2 linked regions of the Methyloferula stellata AR4 genome follow. The protein of the gene in region 1 interacts with the protein of each later gene in a pairwise test. Links are inferred from orthologs where the notes say so. Each region holds a gene or a part of one and is shown on either strand. Other genes may lie near its edges.

What was found. Proteins that work in one complex are often made in the same cells at the same time.
Region 2: the proteins of clpA (region 1) and A3OQ_RS0104480 interact in binary tests that used the Escherichia coli proteins (3 or more experiments, as listed by UniProt). The link is inferred for Methyloferula stellata AR4 from one-to-one orthologs.

Annotation. Positions count from the first base shown.
Region 1 is NZ_ARWA01000001.1:3,536,177-3,539,216, reverse strand. It holds clpA (ATP-dependent Clp protease ATP-binding subunit ClpA), read left to right. Parts: upstream 1-301; coding sequence 302-2,779; downstream 2,780-3,040. Other genes in the region: clpS (ATP-dependent Clp protease adapter ClpS), read left to right, coding at 1-286. UniProt on the Escherichia coli protein: ATP-dependent specificity component of the ClpAP protease. It directs the protease to specific substrates. It has unfoldase activity. The primary function of the ClpA-ClpP complex appears to be the degradation of unfolded or abnormal proteins.
Region 2 is NZ_ARWA01000001.1:895,239-903,518, forward strand. The notes cover bases 2,897-6,026. They hold A3OQ_RS0104480 (ATP-binding protein), read left to right. Parts: upstream 2,897-3,201; coding sequence 3,202-5,826; downstream 5,827-6,026. Other genes in these bases: A3OQ_RS0104475 (two-component system response regulator), read left to right, coding at 2,897-3,193; A3OQ_RS21315 (crotonase/enoyl-CoA hydratase family protein), read right to left, coding at 5,831-6,026. Outside these bases: ggt (gamma-glutamyltransferase), read right to left, coding at 1-889; more of A3OQ_RS0104475, read left to right, coding at 1,055-2,896; more of A3OQ_RS21315, read right to left, coding at 6,027-6,835; A3OQ_RS0104490 (ABC transporter ATP-binding protein), read right to left, coding at 7,221-7,955; A3OQ_RS0104495 (ABC transporter permease), read right to left, coding at 7,924-8,280. UniProt on the Escherichia coli protein: Member of the two-component regulatory system UvrY/BarA involved in the regulation of carbon metabolism via the CsrA/CsrB regulatory system. Phosphorylates UvrY, probably via a four-step phosphorelay.

The DNA.
Region 1 (3,040 bases):
AGCGGTTATTACGCGGACGCGCACCCAGACGCGCAAGCCCGCCATGTACCGGGTTCTTCTCCTCAACGACGATTACACGCCGATGGAATTCGTGGTCACGGTGTTGAAGAAATACTTCAACAAGGGCCCCGAAGACGCGACACGGATCATGCTCCATGTGCACCAGCACGGTGTCGGAGAGTGCGGCGTGTTCACGTATGAAGTGGCGGAGACGAAAGTCACGCAAGTTATGGACTACGCCCGCAAGCATCAGCATCCGCTGCAATGTATCATGGAAAAGAACTGAGAGGTTGGAGCCACAATGCCGTCCTTCTCCCGCAATCTAGAACAGTCGCTCCACCGCGCCCTCGCGATAGCAAACGAGCGGCATCATGAATATGCAACTCTCGAGCATCTGCTGTTGAGCCTTACCGATGACGGCGACGCCGCCGCCGTGCTTCGCGCTTGCTCCGTCGATCTCGATCTCCTGAAGAAGAATTTGCGGGATTATATCGAGCAGGAGCTCGACAATCTCGTCAGCGAAGGCCGTGAAGACGCCAAGCCCACGGCAGGCTTCCAGCGCGTCATTCAGCGCGCGGTCATTCATGTGCAATCGTCCGGACGCGAGGAAGTGACGGGTGCCAACGTGCTCGTCGCGATCTTCGCCGAGCGCGAGAGCCACGCCGCCTATTTCCTGCAAGAGCAGGACATGACCCGCTACGACGCGGTCAATTACATCAGCCATGGCATTGCCAAGCGACCCGGCATGTCGGACCCCTCCAAGGCGCCGCGCGGCGTCGAGGAAGAGGCCGAAGGCCGCGAGCCGAAGGAAGGCAAAGAGGGCGAGAAGAAGAAAGAGGGCGCGCTCGACGCCTATTGCATCAACCTCAACAAGAAGGCCAAGGACGGCAAGATCGATCCGCTGATCGGCCGCGAGGCCGAAGTGCAGCGCACGATCCAGGTGCTCTGCCGCCGCCATAAGAACAACCCGCTGCTCGTTGGTGATCCCGGCGTCGGCAAGACCGCGATCGCCGAAGGTCTTGCCCGCAAGATCATCAAGAACGAAGTGCCGGAAGTTCTGGCCGAGGCTACCGTCTTCGCGCTCGACATGGGCACGCTGCTCGCCGGAACTCGCTATCGCGGCGATTTCGAAGAGCGCCTGAAGCAGGTCATGAAGGAGATCGAGAACCACAAGAAGGCGATCCTCTTCATCGATGAAATACACACCGTGATCGGTGCCGGCGCCACTTCGGGCGGCGCCATGGATGCGTCGAACCTGCTGAAGCCGGCTTTGGCGCAAGGCACGCTGCGCTGCATCGGCTCCACGACCTATAAGGAGTACCGCCAGTACTTCGAAAAGGATCGCGCGCTCGTCCGCCGCTTCCAGAAGATCGACGTCAATGAGCCGTCGATCCCGGATGCGATCGAGATCATGAAGGGCTTGAAGCCCTATTTCGAAGAGTTCCACAAGATCCGCTACACCAATGAAGCGATCAAGGCGGCTGTCGAACTCTCGGCCCGCTACATCCACGACCGCAAGCTGCCGGACAAAGCGATCGACGTGATCGACGAGACCGGCGCGAGTCAGATGCTTCTGCCGGAAAACAAGCGCAAGAAGACGATCGGCATCAAAGAGGTTGAGACCACCATTGCGACCATGGCGCGGATTCCTCCGAAGACCGTGTCGAAGGACGATGCCGAGGTTCTCGAACATCTCGTCACGACCCTGGAGCGTGTGGTCTATGGCCAAAACAGCGCCATCGAGGCTCTGACCTCGGCGATCAAGCTCGCCCGCGCCGGTCTGCGCGATGGCGAGAAGCCGATCGGCAGCTACCTCTTCTCGGGTCCAACCGGCGTCGGCAAGACCGAAGTGGCACGTCAGCTTGCAACGGCGCTCGGTGTTGAGCTCGTGCGCTTCGACATGTCGGAATATATGGAGCGCCACACAGTGTCGCGCCTCCTCGGTGCACCTCCCGGCTATGTCGGTTTCGACCAAGGCGGTCTGTTGACCGATGCGATCGATCAGCATCCGCATTGCGTGCTGTTGCTCGACGAAATCGAGAAGGCGCATCCCGACCTCTACAACATCCTGTTGCAGGTCATGGATCACGGCAAGCTGACGGATCACACCGGCAAGCAGATCGATTTCCGCAATGTCATCATGATCATGACGACCAATGCGGGCGCCTCCGACATGCAGCGTGAGAGCTTCGGCTTCACCCGCGGCAAGCGCGAGGGCGAGGATACGGAAGCGATCAACCGGATGTTCGCGCCGGAATTCCGCAACCGTCTCGATGCCGTCGTTACCTTCGGGCGTCTGCCGTCCGAGGTCATCGCCAAGGTTGTCGACAAGTTCATCATGCAGCTCGACGCGCAATTGGCCGAGCGCAACGTCTCGATCGAACTCACCGACGAAGCCCGCAACTGGCTCATCGAGAATGGTTATGACGAGCACATGGGCGCTCGCCCGATGGCGCGCGTCATCCAGACGACGATCAAGACGCCGCTCGCCGACGAAGTGCTGTTCGGCCGCCTGAAGAATGGCGGCAACGTCAAGGTTGTCGTGACGGCCGATGATGCGGGCAACAAGAAGCTCGGCTTTGTCTTCCCTGAAGGGCCGGTTCTACCGCGTCCGGAAAAGGACATCGTCGAAGCCGGCAAGAAGCGCGTCAAGGCGGAGCCGGAAGTGCGCCGTGCCAAAGCCCGCAAGGGTAAGGCCGACGATGCCGAGGGCGACGACGAGGCGACCGATGGCGATGCGCCGGAGACTGTCGCCGAAACCGACGAGCCTTCGAAATAATCGAACGCGACCTCATCGCTTTCTTAAAATCGAAATGGCCGGGCTTGTCCCGGCCATTTTCTTTCTAAGAGGTTGAGGATTGTTCCGAGGCCGATCGTGCCGTTCAAAGACCGCCATTCATCCAGCGGCGGAGATTTTCAGCGAGACGGATATGCTTTCGTCAAGGACGCATCTCGGATGCGCCGCCGTAGGCGGTGGCGAAGCCATCCTTGACTAAAGCGGTCCGCTCGCCATGCTCGCCGCCAAGAGATGAATGGCGAA
Region 2 (8,280 bases), 2.6 Mb from region 1 along the record:
GATAGGCGCTGAGATCCTCGAGCGTCATGTGACCGCCGGCCGCCTGCACCGCGGCAACAAGCTTTTCGGCAATGGGTCCCTGATAGAAGCCGCGCTCCCCATCACGGCCTATGGCTTCAAGCGCATTGGCGAGATCGGTTTGGACGAGACGCTCACCGCGTGTCAAAGGCGTCGCGTCCGAGTGCAGAAAAATCGCTTGCGTCGATGGCCAGCGGCGCAGCCACGATGCGCTTGAGGCGAGTGAATCGGCGAGGCCGTCATTGACCGTCAGACCCTGGCGGGCGAGTGCGACCGCGGGCGCCGCGAGATTGGCGAGGCTGAATTTGCCCGATCCATATTTGCGCAAAGCCAGCGCCAGGCCCGCGACCGTCCCGGGCACGCCGACCCCCAATCCGCTGGCGCGCGATTTTGCCGGTACTGCCACACCATTGTTGTCGAGAAAGACATCCGGCTTCGTATCGGCGGGTGCCGCTTCCCGATAATCGATGACGACGGTCTTATTGGGGGCAGCGAGATGAACAAGCATGAAGCCGCCGCCGCCAAGATTGCCGGCCTGCGGGAGAGTCACCGCCAAGGCGAAGCCGACCGCGACGGCGGCATCCACGGCATTGCCGCCGCGCTTGAGAATATCGACCCCGACTTCTGTCGCCTGCGTCTCTTGACTGGCGACCATGCCATGCGTGGCGAGCACAGGCAGGATGCGGCGGCCTTGGGCGGCGAAAGATTGCCCGGCCGGCTCCGCATAAGCCGGCTCCGCGCAAGCCGCCGCGCATAAGCCAATGCTTAAGTATAAGGCGGCAAAAAAAGCCGTCCTTCGGCCAGAGTAAATGAGGTCCGACCAAGCCCGGCTTTCGGCGTGAGCCAAGGCGTGCGGCGCCTTGCATCTCATGCGGTGGTACCAAAAGAACCCTGACATCACGACTCGGATCGTAGGCAATTACTTAACGAAATTAAGCGATTGTGCCAGCACAACATGCCCCCGTCTCGCGGCATACCGGATGCCGGCGAAATCCGGGTTCGGAAAGGCGTTTCCCATCGTGGCAATGGAACGTTCATGTCTCTCGTAGTGATCATTGATGACAGTGCGACCAATCGCAATATTTTCGGTTTGCTGGCTCAGTCCCTTGCGCCCGATATCACTGTCAAAACCTTTGGCGATCCGGCCGAAGCATTGGTCTGGCTTTCGGACAATACGCCTTACCTCATTATCACCGACTATAAAATGCCGCAGATGGACGCCGCGGAATTCATCCGACGTTTCCGTGCCTTCCGCAATTCTGACAATGTCCCGGTCATCGTCATCACCGTTTACGAAGAGCGCTCCTTCCGCCTGCAGGCGCTTGAGGCGGGCGCGACGGATTTTCTGACCTCGCCGGTCGATCACCACGAATTCCTGACCCGCGCACGCAATCTGCTCGATCTGCGCAAGCATCAACTTCTGCTTGCACAACGCGCCGATACGCTGGAGCGCGAATTGAAGGACAGCGAGCGTTCGCTGCGCGATTCAAGCGAACGACTGGCGCAGGTCATCGACACTTTGCCGATCATGATCAGGGCGGTCGGCTACGATGGAAGCGTCTTGTTCGTCAACGCCTATGAAACCCGGTTTTTCGCCGTCGATCCGGCCTCCGTCATCGGCAAGCAGGGATCGGTCCTGCTCGGAGAGGAAGCCTGGTCGAATTCCTATGCGCTCGACCGCATGGTGTTTGAAACCGGCAAGGCCATGCCGACCTATGAAGAAGAGATCGTCGATCATGCGGCTGTGAAGAGGGTCTTTTTGACCTCCAAGGCACCGTTGCACGATCTCGACAACAAAGTCATCGGGGTCCTGACGAGCTCGCTCGACATTTCGGCGCGCAAGCAGACCGAAGCGCATCTCCGCTATACGGCGCAGCATGACGCTCTGACGGATCTGCCGAACCGCATGATGCTGCGCGAGAGATTGCGGAGCCTGATTGCGCGCTCGCGCCGCGGCGATCATCTTTTTGCGCTGCACCTCATCGATCTCGATGGCTTCAAGCGCGTTAATGATCTCCTGGGTCATACGGCCGGCGATCGGTTTTTGAAGGCACTCGCCAAACATTTGCGCCATTCGATCCGCGAAGCGGATATGATCGCGCGGCTTGGTGGCGACGAATTCGCCGTTCTTCAGAGAGATGTCGGCTCGAGCGAAGATGCAGCCGTCTTCGCGACTCGTATCCTTGAGACCGTCGGGCGTTTCAAATGCCAGGACCATGACGGCCTTGTCACCAGCGCCAGCATAGGCATCGCCATGCACCCGTCGGACGGGAGCGACGCCGAAGATCTTTTGCGCAACGTCGATCTCGCCATGTACAAAGCCAAGGCCGAGGGCGGCAACAGCTTCTGTTTCTATGCGGCGGATTTGCAGGCGCGTGCCAAACACGCCGCGGGTCTCGATGCGGAATTGCGTCATGCTTTGGCGGAAAATCAATTCCTGCTCTATTATCAACCGCAGGTCGATCTTTCGACAGGCCAGATCGTCGGCGCGGAGGCGCTTTTGCGCTGGAACCGCCCCGGCAAGGGGATCACGACGCCCGGCGCCTTTCTGGCGCGCGCCGAGGAGAATGGTCTCATCCTCCCGATCAACGAATGGGTTCTTCGTGAGGCCTGCCGCGAACTCAAAGCCTGGCACGATGCCGGTCTTCCGCGCATCCGGATCGCGGTCAATCTGTCGCCGGTTCAATTCCGCAAACGCACCGTGCCTCTGCTCGTCGCCAAAGTTCTGGCCGAGTCGGGGCTTGAGGGCCAATATCTCGATCTTGAATTGACCGAAAGCATCATGATGCAAGATATGAACGCGGTCGAGCGGGATCTGCATCAACTCGTCGATCTCGGCGTGCATCTTGCGATCGACGATTTCGGAACCGGCTATTCGTCTCTGGCCTATGTGAAACGTTTTCCCGTCGACCGGATCAAGATCGACCAGAGCTTCGTCCGCAACATGGTGGATGACGTGAACGATGCCGCAATCGTCCGGGCCATCATCACGCTCGGCCATAGCCTCAATGTCACGGTCGTTGCGGAAGGCGTCGAGACCGCCGATCAATTGGCCCGTTTGCGCGCAGAGAACTGCGACGAAATCCAGGGCTATTATTTCGGCAAACCCATGCCGGCTGCCGATTTTGCGGATTTGATCCGAGGCGGTTCGCCGATCGCACTCCGCTCGGCTTGAGGCCACCCATGGCTGAGGTCGATATCACGTCGCGCCAAGCCGGCCGAAGCGCACCTCAGCGTCCTTCCGAAAGCCGCGGTCTTGACGCAAAACCCGGCCTGTTCGCGCGCATGCGAAACCATTTGGCGCGCCGGCCCGACTCGGAGCATGAGACGGCCTTCAACCGGTTCGCGCTCTGCGCCTGCGCGCTGCTTTATCTCATCGGAGCGAGTTTCTTCGGCGATGCCGAGGCGCATCGCACGCTGGCGGAACTGGCCGTCAATTTCGCCATCTTCAACTTCTTCGCGGTGGTCATATTTATTCTGATTCTACGCGACTCGGGCGTATCGCCGCTCCGGCGTTTCGTCTCGATCTGCGTCGATGCCGGCTGCGTCTCCTACCTCATCCACATGGGGGGCGCCGCGACGGCCTTGTTCTATCCGCTGCTTCTCTGGATCATTTTCGGCAATGGCTTTCGCTTCGGCGTGCGCTATCTGGCCATCGCCGCGGCGGTTGCGACCTTTACGTTCTCGGCGGTCGTGATCACCACGCCGTTCTGGCGGGATAATATTTCCTTGTCGCTCGGCCTCATCGTCGGGCAGATCGTTCTGCCGGCCTATGTTTCGATTCTGATCCGGAAATTATCGGAAGCCAAGCGCCAGGCGGAAGAAGCAAACCGGGCCAAGAGTCTGTTTTTGGCGAGTGTCAGCCACGAGTTGCGCACGCCTCTCAACGCGATCATCGGTTTGAGCGATCTCTTGAGCGATATGACCACTGACGAAGAGCAAGGAGACATGTCGCGGACCATCGCGACGGCCGGGCGCTCTCTATTGGCCTTGATCACCTCCATACTCGACTTCTCTCAAAAGGAGGTGACGAAGTCCCCGGAACGGGAGGAGGAGGTCGATCTATTCTCCTTGCTCGCGAGCACGCGCGACATGTTGGCCGTGCAAGCGAATGCACGCGGACTATGGCTGACCCTTCATATCACGCCGCGGGTACCGCAATTCGTCACAAGCGATTCCCGCGGCCTCGAACAGATTCTCGTCAATCTTACCGGCAATGCTCTGAAATTCACGCAAGCCGGTCATGTCACCATTTTCGCCGACGCGATTGAGATGGCGCCGGGCCGAGTCAAATTGCGCATCGAAGTTTCCGATACAGGCATTGGCATAGCGCCCGAGGCGCAGGCCCGGATCTTCGAGAGCTTTACGCAGGCCGATGAAACAATCATCGACCGGTTCGGGGGCAGCGGTCTTGGTCTCGCCATCGTCAAGCAGCTTGTCGAAGCCAAGGGCGGCAAGGTCGGCGTCGAAAGCATTGTCGGCGCGGGCAGCACGTTCTGGCTCGAATTCGAATGTCTTGCCGGAACGGCGAAGCCGCTTGCGCTTCCGTCTCAGATGCTGCCATGGCTCCTCTTGTCGGAGGATCGTGCGATTGGGCCGTTGATCGAGCAGCAGGGTGTGACAGTCGAGCAGGTCTCGACCATGGCGGATCTGGCCAAGACGATGCAGGCTCCGGAATGGACGCGCGCGCATCACCGGCCCGTCATCATCCTCGATCAGCGCGCATTCGGTGCGAATTTGGAAGAGATTGCCCGCCGATTGCGTGGAAGCGATCCGGCTCGCGGGCCTATGCTGATCGCTTTGAAGGAGAATGAGTCGGTCGATATCCAGTCGCGTGAACTCTATCTGACGACCTTGCCGCGTCCCCTCGATGCAGCCTCCATCATGAACATGTGGCAGCATGTATCCTGGAGCAAACGCAAGAGCATGGCGCGCCGCGCGGTGGCGCATATGGCCTATCGGCCCCTGTCAATCCTGGTCGCGGAAGACAATAAGACAAATCAGAAGGTGATCGCCAAAATTCTCGAAAGAGCCGGACATTGCGTTCATCTTGTCGACAATGGCGAAGTGGCTCTCGAAGCCATGATCGACAAGAGTTTCGATATTGCGCTGATCGATCTCAACATGCCTGTGTTGAACGGGATCGAGATGACGAAGCTTTATCGCTTCGTTGCCGCGGGCCGTGCGCATCTGCCGATCATCGCCTTGACGGCCGATGTGACCGCCGAAACGAAAGTGCGCTGTACCGAAGCCGGGATGGACGATTGCCTGACGAAGCCAATCGAGCCGGCTCATCTGTTGAACGTGCTGAATAGTTTCGCGGGCGGTTGGCCGCCGGAAGAAGCGGATCTCTCCGGGATCGAGACAAAGCCGGTTCAGGTAGCCGATGCCAATCGCGAAACCGCGGCCGTGGATGATGAGCCGATCATCGATACCGATAAATTGACGTATTTGCAGAAGCTCGGTGGCAAGGAGTTCGTTTCCGACCTCCTCGATCAATATGTGAGCGATGCGGCCCGCATGCTACGCGAACTCAGCAATGCTGTCGCCGAGGAAAATCTGCCGAAATTCCAAGACAGCATCCACGCTTTGCGGAGCTGTTCGGCCAATGTCGGAGCCAAGGCGATTTACAATCTCTGTCTGTCTTGGCGCGAGGTCGATGCCTATGACCTCGCCTTACGAGGCGAGGACCACATGAAAGTGCTCGAAGCCGAATTTGCCAAAGCGCGTTCGGCTATGGATCTTTATGAAGAAGACGGAACCGCTCCCGCAGTGAAGCCCTTCCATCCGCAGGGTGCAGGCGAATAGCATCTCAGACTGAGACGGCCGCTGAATTGGAAGATCCCAGCCGCCTTTGTTGTGCCGAAACCAGAAGCTCCATCCGGCGCAGATCCTGAGTATCGATCTTCATGACCGAGTCGACCCAGATTTCCGTCACCTCGCGCAGCTCGGCCTTGGTCAGCATATTCACTCTATTCTGCACTTTGTTCATCGCATGGAGCAACGGATGGCGCCGCGTATTTTCGCGAATGAATTTGTGGGCCGCTTCCCGCGCTCTGCCTTTCTCGGCAAGAACATCGATCAGGCCCATTTCGTAAAATTCCTCGGAGCTGTATATCCGCCCGCTCATGATGATTTTTTTGGCGCGAGCCGGATCAAGTTTGCGCGACAGCAAGCTGAATGCGCCCATGCCGGGAAACGAATTGAAGAGCACTTCCGGAAAGCCCATTTTCGTGCCGCGCTCAGCGATGAGAACGTTATAGGACAAGGCGCATTCGAGCCCGCCGCCGAGCGCATCGCCTTCGACGATCCCGATCGAAACCACCGGAACGTCAAAACCGAAAGCGTTATTGTAGACGGCGTCGACGCATCCATAGGCGTAAAGAAGCAAGGCGTTGCGGTCCTGCTCGCGAATTTTCTCGAGGAAAAAGCCGAGGTCTCCGCCGAGGTTGAAGATGCCTTGCACATTCGAGACGGCGACGGAAAACAGAAAAGGCTGCTCTTCGGACGGGTCGCGCGTTTCGAAAAGCTTCTGAATGTCGCGATGCATCTCGTTGAGATCATCGAGCAGAGCCAGGGTTACGCTGGCCGGTCCCTTCGGCTTCCAATACATCCAGAGGGCTTTTTCATTCGGATCGAGCGAGACTTCGATTTCCGAATAAGGCCGCGACAGAAGTCGCAGATTCAACGGAAGCGGGGCCGTCTCGCTCAATTGCCGAAGTGCGTCGGTAGCGGAATGGGCTCTACCGAGCAGTGAAATATCGTCGGCTTGGCGCCGGTCCCCGAGGGCATTGGACTCAGTAGCAAGAACGCGCATTAGGTATAGCCCCACGCTTGCCTATTGCCGTCATCGACGAACGACGGCACTGCAACGAGCCACATAACGTTGGAATGTAACAATCATGCACCGTTGCCTAAACATTATGATGGGGTGTTAAGGCTTTTTTTACCAATCAAAAAAATCGGAACAATCAATCTTGGTAAATAGGACACCGGTCATGGTTAAGGCGGCCTGATCGTTTTTTCGAACCGAAAAATCGAAATGCTTTTTCGAATGACGTCTGGTTAGCTATGTAGATTGAGAGTGAAAGCCGGCTTTATATTGCGTGACGCGACCGCATCTTGGGCAACGGCCGAGCTTTATCCGCATACCTCCGCCGATCTGTACCTGCGTCGATTTAGCAGAGCGCCTACAGCAAAGATCAAGCGGTCGATTTTGTCAGAAGCTGGATGACCTCGCCCTTGATCCGGGCCGCGGAGGCCTCGGTCATTGCATGCCGCGGCTTGTCGATCCTGATCTCGACTATAACGCGGGCGGGCTTAGTCGAAAGCATCAAGATCCGGTCGGCGAGGTAGATCGCCTCTTCGACATCATGCGTGACGAGCAGCGTGGTGATGTGGCGGGCTTCGACCAATGTCGCAAGCTCGTCGCGGAGCCGGGCCGCCAAGCTATTATCGAGCGACACAAAAGGTTCATCGAGCATCAAAATATCGGGCTTGATGGCCAAAGCCCGTGCGAAGGAGACGCGCCGTGCGAGGCCAAGCGACAATTCACCGGGAAAGAAGGTGAGATGGTCGGCGAGGCCGAGGCTGTCCGTGATTTGTTTCAGATCGGCCGGATCGGCATGCGGCGCGGCGAGACGGATGTTTTGCAAGACGCTGCGCCAAGGCAGAAGCCGCGGCTCCTGGAAAACCATCGCGAGCTTCTGGTCCGGCGGATGCGTAATCGTGCCCTCGAAATCCGTGTCGAGGCCGGCCATGATGCGCAGCAAAGTCGTCTTGCCGCTGCCCGACGGGCCGATCAGCGCGCAGACCTCGCCCGCCTGCAGCGTGAACGCGAGATCGCGCAGCACGACGCGTGTTTCCCCCGACGCCGTCTGATAGGTCTTGCGAAGGACGGAAACGTCAAGCTGGGTGAGGGCGCCAACGGGAGACATGTCGCTCGATGGGTTGAACCAGGAAAGTTTCAATCGCCAGCATGACACCGACGAAGGGAAGCGCATAGGCAAGCAGCAGGGCGACATCGAAAAGCTGAAAAGCAATTCCGATTTCAAACCCGACGCCGTTGGAGCGGCCGAGCAGCTCGACCACAAGAACGATTTTCCAAACGAGCGAAAGACCGGCCCGCGTCGCCGCCGCGATATAGGGGGTCAGTTGCGGGATCAGGACATGCCGCAGCCTCGTTTTGAAAGGCATGCGGAAAACCTGCGCCATCTCCTGCAGATTATTGTCGAGCGCGCGGGCACCTTCGCGGATCGTCGC